4 regions of the Thalassolituus sp. UBA2590 genome follow, and region 1 is predicted to be linked to each of the others. Evidence: predicted binding sites of a transcription regulator. Region 1 holds the regulator's gene; each other region holds the start of a gene.
What was found. Region 1 encodes sigma-54, which starts transcription at its own class of promoters, with help from an activator protein. Its sites were predicted from a motif close to TGGCACNNNNNTTGCTNT; they were not measured.

Region 1 (4,504 bases):
GTACTTCCTGGGTAACGCGTTCAGGAAGTTGCTGCAGGATGTCGGCGACGTCATCGGCGTCGAGGTCTGAAGTGATGTCGACCAGTTCTTCGGCACTCAGGTCCGACAGGAAGTGCGCTTGCAGGTCTTCGCTTAAGTACTGGAGTACTTCACCTTCGAGTTCTTTGTCGACCAGATCCCAGAGCACTTTACGTGCTTTCGGCGGGGACGACTCGATCAGGTGAGCAATATCGGCAGGCGCGAGACCAGAATTCAGGATGCGCTCTACTTTATTCAGGGCACCACTTTCCAGGGCAGCATTAAGGCTGTGGAGTTTTGCTTTTGCCTTTTCTGTGTGCTGAGCCATGGCCGGAATCCGGAGTAAATCGGGTTAACTGATTCTAGCCTGATTGCTCGGTTGATACCACGAAAGTACTCGTAGTTTTGGGCCTAATCAGCTGTTTTCGCGGGGATTATCGTCAGATTTTCCTGAGGGCTATTCTTCTTCATCGAAGCGGCGATCAATGAGATCGGTAATGGCATCGACGGCAGCTTCTTCGTCACTGCCTTCCGCTGTCAGGATCAGCTCAGTGCCTTTGCTTGCGGCCAACATCATGACCGACATAATGCTCTTGCAGTCGACCATACGCCCGTCCTTGCCAATTTTCAGCTGGCTGGAGAAGGCTGACGCGGTAGATACCAGTTTGGCCGCAGCACGGGCATGCAGGCCGAGTTTATTTATTATTAGAACGCTTTTCTGGATCATACGGTGTCCGGGTTATGGAGTGGGCAGATTCGCCGCTCGCGCTAGTTCACGGTGACGTACCTGCACGTTCGGGTATTTCATACGGTATTCGGTGGCTAGCTGCTCCGCCAGGTAGACGGATCTGTGCTGACCACCGGTGCAGCCAATTGCGATGGTCATGTAGCTCCGATTTGCTTCGATCAGACGATCCGTCCAGCGAGTCAGAAAATCGCTGATTGATTTCCGCATTTCTCCAACAACATCATAGCTGTTCAGGAATAACTGTACTTCACTGTCGAGGCCTGTGAGTTTTCGCAGGTCTTCGCTCCAGTAGGGGTTCGGCAGGTGCCGTACATCGAAAACGTAGTCGGCGTCTGTCGGGATACCGTGTTTAAAGCCGAACGACTCAAACAGGATCGACATCTCACCGTTCGGACGATCTGCAACCCGCAGGCGAATCATGCTGCGCAACTCGTGAACAGACATGTGGGTGGTGTCTAAGGTCAGGTCCGCCATATTGGCGAGTGGATCAAGGAGGTCTTTCTCCTGGTCGATGGCTTCTGCCAGTGACAGTTCTGTGGTCGTGAGAGGGTGCTTTCGGCGTGTCGCGCTGAATCGTTGCAGCAGAACCTTTTCAGACGCATCAAGATAAACCACGTCGAGCTGATAGTGATCATTAGGCAGATCGAACAGTAGTTGTTCGACAGGCTCTTCTGTCGCCGACAGGTTACGCGCGTCAATACTGACCGCTACCCGGGTGAGCTTGTCGTTAGCATCTGCCTGACTGGCCAATGCGGGTAGCAGCCCGATCGGCAGGTTATCGATGCAATAGAAGCCCAGATCTTCGAGAACGTGCAGAGCGCTCGATTTGCCCGATCCTGATCTTCCGCTGATAACTACCAGGCGCATATTCGACTCCGTGATGACTACCGCTCTGCGATCGCTCGCTGGAAAAGATGTTTGGCGTCTGGCGCGTTGCGTAGAGCTTCGCGATATTCCGCCTGATTAAAGTTACTGGCGAGTGTCGCCAATATCTGAAGGTGTTCGTCGGTCGCTTCCTCGGGGACTAACAAAGCAAATACGAGGTCGACCGGATTACCATCAATAGAATCATAGTCTATCGGGGTATTTAATCTTAGTAGAATGCCCAACGCTTTCTGACACTGCAGCAGTCGGCAGTGTGGGATGGCGATGCCTTCTCCTATCCCTGTGCTCCCCATGCGCTCGCGTGCTAACAGGCGTTCGTATATATCGTCTGCGGAGGCGTCGCCGATTTCTTCAGCAACCAGAGATGAAAGTTGTTCTAACAGTTTTTTCTTACTGGAAACGGTCACGTCAATGACGGACCGCTCCGGTGTGAGGATATCCTCAATACTCAAAGACATGCTTCAGCCTTGACCGTGTTGGCGCGCTACCAGCTTCTCTTTGTGTTTCAGAACCTGACGGTCCAGCTTATCCACCATCTGATCGATAGCGGTATACATATCTTCGTTTTCTGCTTTGGCGTGCAGGTCGTGACCTGTGATGTGAATTGTCGCTTCAGCCGTCTGTCGATCTTTAACGACAGTCAGTGTGACTTGCCCTGTGGTGATGCTGTCACTGTGGCGTGTCAGTTTAGCCATTTTATCTTCAACGTGTGCCTGCATAGCTTCTGTTACTTCTACATGATGACCACTGATATTGATTTGCATGCCAAGTCTCCTGTGTCGCTGGCGGTATGTGAATCAAAGTCTGTTGACTCTCAACTAACAGACTCTAAATCAGCTGCTTACGTTCATTTGATGGTGGTATCAGCATAGCCTCGCGGTATTTCGCTACCGTGCGCCGTGCCACTTTGATGCCTTTCTCACCCAGCATCGTTGCTATCTTGTTGTCACTGAGTGGCTTCCGCGTGTTTTCGTCCGCGATCAGTTTTTTGATCATCGCCCGGATGGCCGTCGATGAACACTCCCCGCCGCTGTCGGTGCTGACGTGGCTGGAGAAAAAATACTTGAGCTCAAAAATGCCGCGCGGCGTATGCATGTATTTCTGAGTCGTCACCCGCGAGATCGTTGACTCATGCATACCAACCGCTTCGGCGATGTCATGAAGCACCAGCGGTTTCATCCCTTCATCACCTTCTTCAAAGAAGTCTATCTGGAATTCAACGATTTTGGTTGCGACTTTGAGCAGAGTGTCATTGCGACTTTGCAGGCTTTTGATAAACCAGCGCGCTTCCTGCAGGTGATCTTTGAGGAAGGTATTGTCGGCACTGCTGTCTGAGCGGCGGATCAGCGATGCATAATCGGCATTCACACGCAGCTTGGGTGCAATTTCTGGATTCAGCTCAACACGCCACTCATCACGAATCTGGCGGACGATGACGTCTGGAATGACGTATTCAGATTCTTCTGAAGCGATACCGGCACCCGGCTTAGGGTTCAGCTCTTTAATCAGTCGCATGACGGATTTCAGATCGTCTTCCTTTAATTTGGTACGGCGCATCAGCGACTGATAATCACGGCTACCAAGCAGGTCAATATGATCACGAATGATCAGCTGAGCTTCGGTTAACCACGGGGTACCTTGTGGAAGCTGATGCAGCTGAAGAAGCAGACATTCGCGCAGGTCGCGGCAGAAAACACCGGCCGGATCAAATTGTTGCAGGCGATGAAGAACAGCCATCACTTCTTCTTCTTCGATCTCGAGTGATGGGTCCATCGCTTCAATGACGTCTTCAACTGTCGTGTGAAGGTAGCCATCATCGTCTACACCATCAATCAGCATGGTCGCAACTTCGCGGTCAGCATCTGACATTGGGGTCAGGTTTAGCTGCCAGAGCAGGTGATCCTGCAGATTGTCGCTGGTGGCGTAGCGGGAATCGTAGTCAAAGTCTTCGTCTACCGGCCCGGAGCTTGATGCGACTCCGGCGCTGACCTGATAGGTATCTTCCCACTGGCTATCTACAGGCAGGTCATCGGGCAGTTTCTCGCTCGACCATTGCTCATCGAGAGATTCCTGGCCGCTCTGATCGTCGTAGGAATTGTCATCGTAGGAATTGTCGTAATCCTGATTGTCAGAGCTGCTCTCACGGTCTTCGCGGCTGTCTCTGTCGTTGTTATCGGAATCAGAACTGCGGGAATCGTTGTCGGACTCGTTTCCTGAGTCGCTGTTGTCATCAAACTCTTCGCTTTCCAGCATTGGGTTGGAATCCAGCGCTTCCTGAATTTCCTGCTGAAGGTCCAGCGTTGAAAGCTGGAGGAGGCGGATGGCCTGTTGCAGCTGAGGCGTCATTGTCAGCTGCTGGCCCATCTTAATCTGAAGGGATGTCTTCATATAACTCGGTAATTACGACCTGAAAATCTAACCATCTTTTTGTTTGATGCACCTAGCATTATAGGCAAAGTCCTTGTGTATGGAACCTATTTTGCTTACCAGAGTAAATAGATAACCTTACAGTACGTGACATTGGTCAGAGTTTCAAAGACGGAAATCGTCACCAAGGTAGACTTCCCGTACCTGTTCATTCGCCAGTACGTCTTCAGCCGTGCCTTCGGCGATGATGTGGCCGCCACCGACGATGAAAGCCTTTTCGCAAATCGCGAGGGTCTCGCGCACGTTATGGTCGGTGATCAGTACGCCGATGCCCCGCGCTTTGAGCTGACGGATGATATCCATGATGTCCGATACTGAGATCGGATCTACACCGGCGAAGGGTTCGTCGAGCAGAATGAAGGAGGGCTCTGCTGCCAGCGCTCTGGCAATCTCGACACGTCGACGCTCACCGCCGGATAACGCCAT
Region 2 (4,504 bases), on a different contig from region 1:
TCGATCATGTCTTCGGTGAACACGCCACCAGCAGTCAGGAAGTCTTTATCAGCTTCGAGGCTTTCCAGAGCTTCACGCAGTGAGCCACAAACCTGTGGAATCTGAGCAGCTTCTTCAGCTGGCAGGTCGTACAGGTCTTTGTCAGCTGCATCGCCAGGGTGGATCTTGTTCTTAACACCGTCCAGGCCAGCCATCAGCATAGCTGCGAACGCCAGGTATGGGTTAGCCGTTGGATCTGGGAAGCGAGCTTCAATACGCTTACCTTTAGGGCTTGCAACGTATGGGATACGGATAGAAGCAGAGCGGTTACGGGCAGAGTATGCCAGCATTACTGGAGCTTCAAAGCCTGGGATCAGACGCTTGTAAGAGTTAGTAGACGGGTTGGTAAACGCGTTCAGTGCTTTAGCGTGCTTGATGATACCGCCGATGTAGAACAGGGCAGTTTCAGACAGGCCAGCATAGCCGTCACCAGCGAACATGTTTTCGCCGTCTTTCCAGAAAGACTGGTGTACGTGCATACCAGAACCGTTATCGCCAACAACTGGCTTAGGCATGAAGGTAGCAGTTTTGCCGTAAGCAGCTGCAACGTTGTGTACAACGTACTTCAGCATCTGAACTTCGTCAGCTTTCTTAACCAGAGTGTTGAACTTAACGCCGATTTCGTTCTGACCAGCGTTTGCCACTTCGTGGTGGTGTACTTCTACGTCCTGACCGATTGCGATCAGTGTGTTACACATAGCAGCACGGATGTCGTGCAGGCTATCAACTGGTGGTACTGGGAAGTAACCGCCTTTAACACGTGGACGGTGGCCCAGGTTGCCGCCTTCTACTTTAGAAGCAGTTGCCCATGCGCCTTCGTCAGAGTTGATTTTGTAGAAGTTGCCCTGCATGTCAGAGCCCCAGGTTACGTCATCAAAGATGAAGAATTCTGGCTCTGGACCGAAGAATGCAGTGTCACCAAGACCAGTAGACTGCAGGTAAGCTTCAGCGCGCTTAGCAACAGAACGTGGGTCACGCTCGTAACCTTGCATAGTTGAAGGCTCGATGATGTCACAACGCAGGATCAGAGTAGCGTCTTCAGTGAACGGATCCATGTACGCAGTTTCGTCATCTGGCATCAGGATCATGTCAGATTCGTTGATGCCCTTCCAACCAGAAATAGAAGAACCATCGAACATCTGGCCAGTTTCGAAGAATTCTTCGTCAACATAAGAAGCCGGAATAGTAACGTGCTGTTCTTTACCCTTGGTGTCAGTGAAGCGCAGGTCTACCCACGTCACTTCATTCTCTTTGATCAGGTTCAGAGTGTTCTCTGACATTGTCTTTCTCCAGATGCTGGTTCTATTAAGTTCGGGGCTCGCCCCGGATTCCATGCTCACTGTTAGAGCAAGTAGTGTGCCATTTTGGACATCACTGCAAACCCACTACTTACGGGCTAGACCGGAATGTCGCACACTCTGAATGCACCTCTATGAATCACACATCTGGCAATGTGCACTATTTTGATGCAATTATTTCCTTCCATCGGTGTGCGATTTCAGGCCCGCACAGTATATGTTCACAGCCCCCCTGCCGTATATGCTCTTTGGTGCAAATCCACGCCTTTTTTATCCTGCCTTCTGGCGTACCGAAACCTCTTGTGTATTCCTGCGACACGGCATGAAAGAAATATCCCAGCTGTAATGTGTTTCAGGTATACTCCGCGCTCAAATTTTAACCTGCTCCTGACTCTGCTGACGCAGTGCCATCAGGGCTCACAATTCTGAAGGCTACTGTTGTGATTGAGAATCTCAGAAACATCGCCATCATCGCCCACGTTGACCACGGTAAAACTACTCTGGTCGACAAGCTCTTAGAGCAGTCCGGTACTCTGGACCGCAATCAGGGCGGTGAGCGCGTGATGGACTCCAACGATCAGGAGAAAGAACGCGGTATTACCATTCTGGCGAAGAACACCGCCATTAAATGGAACGACTACCGTATTAACATCGTCGACACCCCTGGACACGCCGACTTCGGTGGCGAAGTAGAACGTGTTATGTCGATGGTTGACTCAGTGTGTCTGCTGGTAGACGCGGTTGATGGCCCTATGCCTCAGACCCGTTTCGTAACTCAGAAAGCATTCGAGCGCGGCCTGCGTCCTATCGTTGTTATCAACAAAATTGACCGTCCGGGTGCACGTCCTGACTGGGTAATGGACGAAATCTTCGACCTGTTCGACCGCCTCGGCGCGACCGAAGAACAGCTCGATTTCCCTGTGATTTACGCTTCCGCCCTGAACGGTATTGCTGGCGATGATCCTGACAACATGGCTGACGACATGACGCCACTGTTCCAGATGATCGTTGACCACGTTGAAGCTCCAAAAGTTGAGCTCGATGGCCCGTTCCAGATGCAGGTTTCTGCACTCGACTACGACAGCTTCGTGGGCGTTATCGGTGTTGGCCGCATCACTCGCGGTAAGCTGAAGCCGGGTACTGACATCCAGCTGATCACTGCGGAAGGCAACACCCGCAAAGGTCGCATCCAGCAGGTAAAAGGCTTCCACGGCCTGAACCGTGTCGACGTTAATGAAGCTGCGGCCGGTGACATCGTTTGTATCTCGGGTATCGACGGCCTGAACATTTCTGACACCCTGTGTGCTGTCGGCAATGTTGAAGCTCTTCCGCCACTGACGGTTGATGAGCCTACCGTAAGCATGACCTTCCAGGTGAACGACTCGCCATTTGCTGGTAAAGAAGGTAAGTACGTTACCTCGCGTAATATTAAAGACCGTCTTGAACAGGAACTGATCCACAACGTGGCTCTGCGTGTTGAAGAAGGTGACAGCCCGGAGAAATTCAAAGTCTCTGGCCGTGGTGAACTGCACCTGTCGGTACTGATTGAAACCATGCGTCGCGAAGGCTTCGAAATGGCCATCGGTAAGCCGGAAGTGGTTCAGAAAGAAGTCGACGGTGAGCTGCAGGAGCCATACGAGCAGGTTGTTATCGACATCGAAGACGAGCACCAGGGTTCCATTATGGAAGAAATGGGCAACCGTCGCGCTGAAATGACCAACATGGTTCCTGATGGCAAAGGCCGTACGCGTCTTGAGTTCATCATGCCAGCACGTGGTCTGATCGGTTTCCGTAACCAGTTCCTGACCATGACGTCCGGTTCAGGCATCCTGACCAACGTGTTTGACCATTACGGTCCGGTTCAGACCGGTCTGGGCTCTACCCGCCACAACGGCGTACTGGTTTCTATGGTTGCTGGTAAGGTTCTGGGTTATGCCCTCTTCACTCTGCAGGAACGTGGTCGTCTGTTCGTATCACCAGCGACTGAAGTGTACGAAGGCATGATCGTGGGTCTGCACAGCCGTGATAATGACCTGGTGGTTAACCCAACCAAGGCTAAGCAGCTGACCAACGTCCGTGCATCCGGTACCGATGAAGCGATCAACCTGACACCACCAGTGAAACACACCCTGGAGCAGGCACTGGAATTCATCGAAGACGACGAACTGGTAGAGGTGACTCCTACCAGCATCCGTCTGCGTAAGAAACTGCTGACCGAAAACGAACGTAAGCGCGCCAAGCCTAAGAAGAGCTGATAGCAACGACGTTTGAATAAAAAAGCCCGGCCGAGAAATCTGCCGGGCTTTTTATTTGCTATCTGGTAGCGATTTATTTGGGATAAGAAATACGCGCGACCAGAATGACGTCTATCTCGCGCAAGCTTCGCGTTGCGCTCCTACAGTATTCCAGCCCCTGCCCGGCTGTGCTGAACAGGCGGGAGTCAGACACAAAAAAGGCCGCGAATAGCGGCCTTTTTATTACTCACTGAAATTCAGATCAGATGTCTGAAATAGACTTCAGTGGGTAGTTTGCTGGCAGTGGGCCATCAGCCGCACCAGTATCAATCGCAGCCTGTGCAACTGCAGTCGACACAACACCCAGCAGACGGCTATCAACCGCTTTAGGGATGATGTACTCAGGGCCGAATTCCAGAGAATCCAGACCGTATGCATCCAGAACTTCCTGAGTCACTGGCTCTTTCGCCAGACCCGCCAGCGCTTTAGCAGCAGCCAGCTTCATTTCTTCGTTGATGCGACGAGCACGTACGTCCAGAGCACCACGGAAGATGAATGGGAAGCCAAGTACGTTGTTTACCTGGTTCGGGAAGTCAGAACGACCCGTCGCCATGATGGCGTCGTCACGTGCTGCTGCTACTTCTTCAGGCATAATTTCTGGGACAGGGTTCGCACAAGCGAAGATGATTGGGTTAGCCGCCATCGTCTTGATCTGCTCACCAGTCACCATGTTAGGACCAGACAGACCGAGGAAGATGTCAGAACCGTTCAGAGCGTCGTCAACAGTGCGCTTGTCAGTGTCGATAGCGAAGCCAGCTTTGTACTGGTTCAGGTCGTCACGGCCAGAGTGAATCACGCCTTTACGGTCACACATAAAGATGTTTTCTGGCTTCATGCCTGCCAGGATCAGCAGCTTGGAGCAAGAGATTGCTG
Region 3 (4,504 bases), on a different contig from region 1:
GGGCCTGTGCCACCTCCCAGCATGGTCGTGACACCGGATGCCAGTGCTTCTTCGATCTGCTGTGGGCAAATAAAGTGAATATGAGAGTCGATACCACCCGCCGTGACGATCTTACCTTCTGCGGCAATCACGTCGGTACCCGGACCAACTTCAATGGTGACGTCCGGCTGAACATCTGGATTACCGGCTTTACCAATGGCGGCAATACGCCCACCTTTAATACCGATGTCTGCCTTATAAATTCCGGTGTAATCGATGACCAGAGCATTCGTCATGACACAATCCATGACTTTTTCTGAGGTGCTTTGTGATTGCCCCATGCCGTCACGAATTACTTTACCACCGCCGAATTTTACTTCATCGCCGTACGTCGTATAGTCGTTCTCAACTTCAATCCAGAGTTCAGTATCCGCAAGGCGCACTTTATCGCCCTTTGTGGGCCCGAACATATCGGCATAGGCCTGACGCGAAATCGTTTTATTGCTGTCCGTCATTACAGGTCTCCCATCACTTTGCCCTGGAATCCATACACTTTCCGTGCACCGGTATACTCAACTAATTCCACCGTTCGCGTTTGCCCCGGTTCAATGCGGACTGCGGTTCCCGCAGGAATATTGAGTCGGTAGCCGCGGGTCTTTTCACGATCAAATGTCAGTGAATTATTCACTTCGTAAAAGTGATAGTGAGATCCAACCTGAATAGGACGATCGCCCGTATTCGCCACTTCTATTTCTAACGTCTGACGACCTTCATTGAGTGTGATACTGCCTTCCGCAGCCTTAACTTCACCAGGTATCATTGCGTGCTCCTCAATCCGTTAAACTGCCGTGATCAGACAATAGGGTTATGAACAGTGACTAACTTAGTACCATCGGGGAAAGTCGCTTCGACCTGCACTTCGTGAATCATTTCGGGTACACCTTCCATCACGTCATCGCGGGTAAGGAGAGTCCGGCCATGCCCCATTAATTCAGAGACAGTCCGACCATCACGAGCGCCTTCCATAATCGCCGCGGTAATAAAGGCGACGGCTTCCGGATAATTCAGTTTTACTCCCCGAGCCATACGACGCTCGGCTAACAGAGCAGCGGTAAAAATAAGTAACTTGTCTTTCTCTCTTGGTGTCAGTTCCATAAGTCTGCCTGTCAGGTATTCCAGATTCGCGGAATTTCCGCCCCTTTATTTAATACTTTCTGGCGCAGCAGTTGCCACACCGGAATCATTAACGACTGCATTTTTTCAGTGCTGATGCCCAGCACTCTCAGAACAATCAGATCATCCAGCAGGGTCAGCCCAGCAGGAAGTGGGCTTTCCAGCTTCGTCTGCGCCTCAGCGAGAACATCGCGGCAGGCCTCCAGTAGTGCTTCAGTACCGCCAGTCGCCACAAACAGCCCCTGCATCGGATAGTCCCGCAATCCTGCAGCCGCACTGAGATGCTTAGGATCAGAGACCAACAGGTGATCGCTCAACAAGGGCCGTCCGTTGCGTCGGACAAAAAACTTCGAGTGCACCTTGCCATGCAGAAAGCGTTCTTCATTAACCGGCCGCCCGAAGCAGCTGATTTCCCAGCCCATGAAATGAGCATCATCCTCAAGATCGATCTGAGTTTTTGCTTTCACTTTGGCGCCGGTAAAGAAAATGCTCTCCTGAGGGAACCATTCCAGTGCACAGCCTGCACCAATATGAAGCACCTGTGTTACATCCGCGGTCGCGCCTGCACTCAGATAGAACTTGGTAGCTCCCGGCGTAGTAAACAAACCATGAGCGTTCTGACAGCATTCAATATCAATCGATAAGCCATCTCCGCCCACAACGCCGCCCGGTGGATGCAGAAGATAAATGTGACTGGTTTCGCCCTCAGGGTAGAAGGGGCGCTGCACGCGGAGGGGGCCATGGTGCGTCAGACCAGCCATCACGGTTCGCTCGCCTCGCTTTTCAAGGCGCATATTCATCTTGGCTTGCCAGCCGGGTCGAACGTTTTTTACAGCCTGCAACATGGTCTGAATCAGGTATCCACGATTGTATTCACTTTATTGTGCACTAACAGAGCAAAATGCAGGCCAGATGCACCAAAAAGAGAAGCCTTTGAGTACCAGGGCTTAATAACTCGGCAAGAAGTCAGAAATGGGTGGGAAGTGAAAGGCCAGAACCCTGGGTAAGGAGCTGTTCAAGAGTAGCAGCCGACATCGCTCCCATACGGCCATTCAGCAGCTTACCCTCCTTGTTAAATACGAGAGTCACAGGCAAAGCGCTCTGGCCAAACCAGTGCCCCATACGTCCTTCCATATCGAGCCATAGGTTATCAAACTGATACCCCTCCGCTTCGATAAAGGCTGCGACCTCAGCCTTGCTCTCCCCCTGGTTGAGCATAACAAAACGTACATGTGGGTAGGCTTGCTGGGCTTGTTCAAACACTTCCATTTCAGCCCTGCACGTCGGACACCAGGTCGCCCACAGATTCACAACCGTGACATTCGCAACATCAGACCTGAGCGGAAAAGACTTACCCGTCAGGTCGTTAAAGCTGTATTCCGGCCACAGATCTGGCGTGCTATGAGTGAATTTAAACAAGCTGAATCCTGCGCCAATCCATAGCAGAGCAATCGTTACCATGACGATTAGTGGCCTACGCCATGCTACTTCCCTTAGCAGCATGTGCCCGATACCCAGTGCGATAACCACCAGGAATGCGATGGGCTCGAATCCTCGGTCACGGATATCTACAATAGCGAATGCGGGTGTTTCCGCGGCAAAGTACTGATCGCGGTATTGGACGACGAATACCATGCGCGAGATCACCAATGCGACAAACACTCTCGAGATAATGCGATCAACCAGGCCGGGGATTCCGTCGGGTAAAACACGATTCGCAACGGCCATCAGCAATAGCGCGCTGAGGCCTAGAAAAGGAACCAGAGGGAAACTGACACCAAAGATCGAAAGACTGTTCAAAGTGCTACTCTGCGGCGCTTGTATAGATCAGCGATGCTTGTATTGAGTCGGGCAGTAGGCACGGTCGATACCTGCAGGCCGCAAAGCAAGATGCTTAGTGGCCCGGCCACTGACTCGTTTGCGCCACATGCGGAAAGATGAAGGCTTCATCTCTCTGCGCATAAGAACGATGACCTCTTTTTCTGGCAGCCCGAAAAGAGTTTCGATCGCCTCAAAGGGCGTTCGGTCCTCCCAGGCCATCTCAATGATTCGTGATATATCTTCTGCGGAAAAATGGCGATCGGAGCCTGTCACACTTGTTACCTCTCAACCTGCGTCCGCTGATCCATCACCCAATATCCGACGCAGAATCCTATTCACATCCGCACTCTGAAACGTCTTGCGGATATACCCTGCTACATCATACTCATCGGCGCGTTCCAGATCGCGATCAGCCTCAGATGTCGTCATAACCCAGACGGGGAGGTCGCGATAGGCTTGCAGCTCAACATTACAACGAAGCTTCTTCAAAAGCTCAAAACCGGATATGCGTGGCATATTTATGTCCAGCACAATGACAGATGACTTACTCAACCGGCCTTCGATAAGAAGGTTGAGTGCTTCTTCACCATCGTTCGCAACGATGAGCTTCGGCGGATTACTGACGCGTTGCAGCGCACGGCGTATCGCCATCACATCAACGTCGTCATCATCGACCAGAAATATTTCATCTATCTCAGACATCCGGTTGTCACCTTCAAAGTACTGCACCACAATAGCTTACCACTGCGTAAAACTACAAGAAGTCAGTGTTCGACTCACATGAGATAAGAGTCACCTGATAAAAGAGTTCACCGGAAGAAGTCACAGGGAGTCATCATGTCAAAGGAAACTCATTACCTCTACACTGAGCTCTCCAATAAACTGAGAGAAGATGCCGATCTGTTCGACTGGTTCGAGCTGGGCGCCACGGACGGTCTCTGGTATTGGGACCTCACAGACCCCGAGCAAGAGTGGCTGAGCCCCCAGTTCAAAAGAGTCTTCGGTTATAAAAACGACGAAATTCCACATACCTCAGCCTGGTGGCAGGAAAATATCTTCCCCGAAGATCTACCCGGCGTACTGGACAATTTTGAAAAGCATAAAGCTGACCCAAACCACCCCTACGACCAGGTCGTCAGATACCGGCACAAGGATGGCCACACTGTCTGGATACGCTGTCGCGGGCTGATCATCCGGGATGAGAATAACCAACCAACGCGCATGCTTGGCGCCCACACAGATCTGACTGAGCTGATGCGTGCCCGGGAGCAACTGGTTGCTATCGGTAAAGAACTCGAGGCCAGCCTTGAAGACGTCAGCGAAACCAACAAGGTTGTACTGGAAACTGCCGGCATCGGTATCTGGCTCTGGGATCTGACAACCGATCAGATTATCTGGGACGATACCATGCTTGAGCTCTATCAGCTCGATACTGACGGACAGGCCTTGCAGTACGAACATTGGCGCGGCGCGGTTCACCCCGATGATATCGAAGACATCGAACAGCGTATGCAAGCCGCGATCAAGGGTG
Region 4 (4,504 bases), on a different contig from region 1:
CCAGCTTGTCATCGATAACCACTTCGCGCAGATAATCGAGACCACCTTCAAGGTTCTCAAGCCATACAGAGGTACGTTGCAGGCGATCCGCTGTACGAACATAAAACATGAGCACACGGTCGATGTATTTGATCAGAGTTTCATCGTCCAGATCTGTTGCAAACAGATCAGCATGGCGAGGACGCATACCGCCGTTACCACAGACGTACAGGTTCCAGCCACTCTCGGTTGCAATTACACCGATATCCTTTGATTGTGCTTCGGCACATTCGCGAGTACACCCGGAAACACCGAACTTAATTTTGTGCGGTGCACGAAGCCCTTTGTAGCGATGTTCAAGAGCGACAGCCATAGAGACAGAATCAAGAACACCATAACGACACCAGGTGCTTCCTACGCACGACTTCACGGTACGAAGCGCTTTACCGTAGGCATGCCCTGTTTCGAGACCAGCGGCAATCAGCTTTTCCCAGATCTTTGGCAGCTCATGCAGTTGTGCACCAAATAAGTCGATTCGCTGACCACCCGTGATTTTCGTATAGAGGTCAAACTCTTTAGCGACCTCACCAATGGCAATAAGTTTATCGGGAGTAATCTCACCACCCGGTACGCGCGGTACTACTGAGTAAGTACCATCTTTCTGCATATTGCCGAGGAAAATATCGTTGGTATCCTGCAGCGGCATCAGATCATCTTTCAGGACATACTCGTTCTTGTAAGAAGCCAGAATAGAGCCAATGGTCGGCTTACAGATTTCACAGCCGTGTCCCTTACCATGCCCCTGTAATACATCTTTAAAGGTGGCATAGCCTTTTACACGAATAATGTCTGCCAGCTCAGCACGGGTGTAGGCAAAGTGTTCGCACAGATCATTATTTACCTCTACGCCCAGAGCTTCCAGTTCGGCATCCATTACCTGCTTAGTCAGAGCAGCACAACCACCACAACCGGAGGTCGCTTTGGTCGCACCTTTAATGTCTCCCATGGTGCAGCAGCCACCTTGTACCGCAGCAGCAATGTCACCCTTTGATACGTCGTAGCATGAACAGATCTGAGCCGTATCAGGTAATGCAGTAACACCAAGACCAGCTGGAGCCTCGTCACCCAATGCAGGTAAGATCAAGGCAGCTGGATTACCCGGGATATCCATATCGTTGAGCATCAGTTGCAGGAGAGTACCGTATGAATCAGTCTCACCCACCAACACTGCACCCAACAGTTTCTTGCCATCTGCCGATACGATAAGGCGCTTATAGACTTCCTCAATATCATCGCTGAACACAAACGACTGAGAGCCCGCAGTATGACCATGTGCATCCCCTATCGAGGCGACATCCACACCCAGCAGTTTAAGCTTGGTGCTCATATCTGCGCCTTTAAATGCCAGCTCTGGGGTTTTCAGGTTAATCAGGGTATCGGTGATATGCGTAGCAGTTACCTTGGCCATCTGATAACCAGGAGCAACAAGACCGAAAATTTTGCTATCCCAAAGCGCACACTCGCCGATGGCGTAGATATCTTCTACCGAGGTCTGGCAATAATCGTTGATAACGATGCCGCCACGCTCGCCGACATCAATTCCAAATTGACGGGCAAGTTCATCCTGAGGGCGAATACCCGCGGAGAAAAGAATCATGTCAGTTTCAAGATGCGAGCCATCTGCAAAGTTCATGCGATAGCGGCATTCTTCACCAGCAACAATTTCTTTGGTGTTTTTCTCAGTGTGTACTGACACACCCAGCGACTCGATCTTATGACGCAGCAGGTTACCGCCGCCCTCATCGAGCTGCACTGCCATTAGGCGCGGAGCGAATTCAACAACGTGGGTATCAAGACCGGCTTCTTTAAGTGCATTTGCCGCCTCGAGGCCGAGCAGGCCGCCACCGACAACAACACCAGTTTTAGATACTTCGGCAGACGCAGAAATTGCTTCAAGATCTTCTATCGTACGATAAACAAGGCAGTGTTCCTGATCTTTACCCGGAATCGGTGGAACAAATGGGTAAGAGCCGGTTGCCAGAACGAGTTTATCGTAGCCTTCAATACGACCGGTTGAGGTCGTTATTGTTTTATTGTCAGCGTCGATCTCGAGGACTTTCTCATTTTTTAAATAGGTAATACCGCAGTCGTCGTACTCAGATTCTGTCGTGAGTGCGAGATCAGCCGCGGTAGCGCCTGAAAAATACTTGCTCAGCTGTACACGGTCGTAAGCGAGGCGAGGTTCTTCTGAAAATGTAATTAGTTCGAATTCTGAGGCGTGATCAGATTCGGCCATAGTGGCGAGGAAGTTGTGGCCAACCATACCGTTACCAACAACTATGATGCGCTTCTTACTCATGGCGATGACTCTCTCTTATTTAGACATTCTTCTTGTCTCCTTAAATAAGTGCATCGTTGCTCTACTTAGTTGCTACGCCGTTGCAGCAAACAGTATCGAATAGGCTTTAGCAATATGGATGCCAACGACACTGACATACGGCTCCTGTCCGGCCCGTCTGGCCTCCAGCCCACATTCTTACAACTGGCAGCCAACTCAATATCACTTTGCGCACCACAAGAGTGCTAAAAACCCCACTCCTGCACTCCGACAAAGCACGCCACGGAGAAAATCAGCCCATAGTGAAAAGACAAAAGCATCCAGAATCGCGCAAGATTAAGCATCCCTTACATAACCAAGTTCAGTAGTAGCGCGGGTTGAGCGAGCCCCCTACACTATTTTCACGGTCACAATCGAGACTTGGCACCTTTTTTGTTTACTAATCAACAAGACCTTGTGCATTGGCAGGGAGCCAGATTCAGCGGTCCAGACACCAGCGTTGGTGTCGTCGTTTTGTGTTGTGTTTATGAGCATTGGCGCTCGCGGATAACTCCGCGGGCGTTTTTTTTTGCTCCGAAAAGACCTGAGATGGATCAGGTCCAGTGATGGGATACCCCTATGAGTCATGAAAAATTACAGGTTCAGACAACATGCCCCTACTGTGGAGTAGGTTGTGGCGTGGATATCTCCGGTACTCAGGAAGATATCGCTCCCGTTGCCGGTATGAAGTCGCACCCTGCTAATTTCGGACGCCTGTGTGTTAAGGGTTCCGCGCTGCATGACACCCTGGGTCACGCCGACCGCTTGCTTCACCCCACAATGAATGGCCAGACAACAGACTGGGACACAGCTCTGAACCTGGTGGCAGATAAGATCCGTCAGGTGATCTCTACCCACGGCCCTGAGGCCGTTGCTTTCTACGGTTCTGGCCAGCTGCTGACCGAAGATTACTACGTTGCCAACAAGCTGATGAAGGGCTTTATTGGCAGCGCGAATATGGATACGAATTCCCGCCTTTGTATGGCATCGGCTGTTGCTTCTTACAAACGGTCTATTGGCAGTGATACGGTACCGGGATGCTACGAAGACCTGGAACAGGCTGACCTTCTGGTGATCACCGGAAGCAATGCCGCCTGGGCCCACCCTATCCTGTTCCAACGTATGGCTGCGGCGAAGAAAGCTCGCCCGGATATGAAGGTTGTTGTGATCGACCCTCGTAAAACAGCAACCTGTGACATTGCAGACCTGCACCTGCCAATAAAGCCGGGTTCCGATACGACGCTGTTCAATGCGCTGCTGACCTACTTACACCAACAGAACGCACTGGATACACACTTTATTGAACAGTGTTCTGAAAATATCAGCGCAGCACTTGATGCCGCATCACAGGCAGCCGCTGATTTTTCTTCACTCGCTGATATTACTGATGTCAGCCAGCAGGACCTGGAAACCTTCTTCGCCTGGTTCCGCGACATGCCGAAAACAGTGACCTTTTATTCTCAAGGGGTTAATCAGAGTGTCGATGGAACTGATAAAGCAAACAGCATTATCAACCTTCCCCTCGCGACGGGTCGTATTGGTAAGCCCGGCGCCTGTCCGTTCTCAATTACTGGGCAACCTAATGCAATGGGTGGGCGGGAAGTTGGAGGCCTGGCCAACCAGCTGGCTGCGCATATGGACTTCTCCCCCGCCGATAGAGACCGCGTACGACGTTTCTGGCAGTCACCTCGTATTGCAGAAAAGCCAGGGCTAAAAGCGGTCGATCTGTTCAACGAAGTCAAAAGCGGGAAAATAAAGTTTCTTTGGGTTATGTCAACTAACCCGCTGGTCAGCATGCCCGATGCTGATGATGTTAAAGAAGCCATGAAACACTGTGAGCTGGTCGTCGTCTCAGATTGCATGGCAAACACCGATACAACCGCGGCTGCTCATGTACTGCTGCCCGCTGCCAGCTGGGGTGAAAAGAACGGTACTGTCACAAACTCTGAGCGCCGTATATCGCGTCAGAGAGGCTTCCTCCCTCCGCCGGGCGAAGCTCGCCCTGACTGGTGGATAATTACTCAGGTCGCACGTCGACTGGGTTTCGGGAAAGAATTCCCATACGAGCATCCCGCCGATATTTTTGACGAGCATGCGCGACTTTCCATGTTTGAGAACAAAGGCACGCGGGACTTTGACCTCAGTGGC

Region 2: a site for sigma-54 is predicted at 1,384-1,401, ahead of glnA (glutamate--ammonia ligase). Genes of this name have one in related genera too.
Region 3: a site for sigma-54 is predicted at 2,046-2,063, ahead of B2067_RS12925 (urease accessory protein UreD). Genes of this name have one in related genera too.
Region 4: a site for sigma-54 is predicted at 2,445-2,462, ahead of nirB (nitrite reductase large subunit NirB). Genes of this name have one in related genera too.

The regions. Positions count from the first base shown of each region.
Region 1 covers NZ_DDKU01000053.1:2,878-7,381, reverse strand. The annotation lists partial or broken gene B2067_RS04950 (magnesium transporter MgtE N-terminal domain-containing protein) at 1-346, opposite strand, end outside; gene B2067_RS04945 (HPr family phosphocarrier protein) at 476-745, opposite strand; gene rapZ (RNase adapter RapZ) at 758-1,633, opposite strand; gene ptsN (PTS IIA-like nitrogen regulatory protein PtsN) at 1,651-2,109, opposite strand; gene hpf (ribosome hibernation-promoting factor, HPF/YfiA family) at 2,113-2,415, opposite strand; gene B2067_RS04925 (RNA polymerase factor sigma-54) at 2,480-4,039, opposite strand; gene lptB (LPS export ABC transporter ATP-binding protein) at 4,184-4,504, opposite strand, start outside.
Region 2 covers NZ_DDKU01000056.1:24,661-29,164, forward strand. The annotation lists gene glnA (glutamate--ammonia ligase) at 1-1,319, opposite strand, end outside; gene typA (translational GTPase TypA) at 1,778-3,592, shown strand; gene B2067_RS05165 (malic enzyme-like NAD(P)-binding protein) at 3,834-4,504, opposite strand, start outside.
Region 3 covers NZ_DDKU01000153.1:9,675-14,178, forward strand. The annotation lists gene ureC (urease subunit alpha) at 1-494, opposite strand, end outside; gene B2067_RS12915 (urease subunit beta) at 494-799, opposite strand; gene ureA (urease subunit gamma) at 832-1,134, opposite strand; gene B2067_RS12925 (urease accessory protein UreD) at 1,146-1,952, opposite strand; gene B2067_RS12930 (TlpA family protein disulfide reductase) at 2,119-2,952, opposite strand; gene B2067_RS12935 (TIGR03643 family protein) at 2,980-3,246, opposite strand; gene B2067_RS12940 (response regulator) at 3,259-3,675, opposite strand; gene B2067_RS12945 (PAS domain-containing sensor histidine kinase) at 3,811-4,504, shown strand, end outside.
Region 4 covers NZ_DDKU01000026.1:40,762-45,265, forward strand. The annotation lists gene nirB (nitrite reductase large subunit NirB) at 1-2,338, opposite strand, end outside; partial or broken gene B2067_RS02655 (molybdopterin-dependent oxidoreductase) at 2,936-4,504, shown strand, end outside.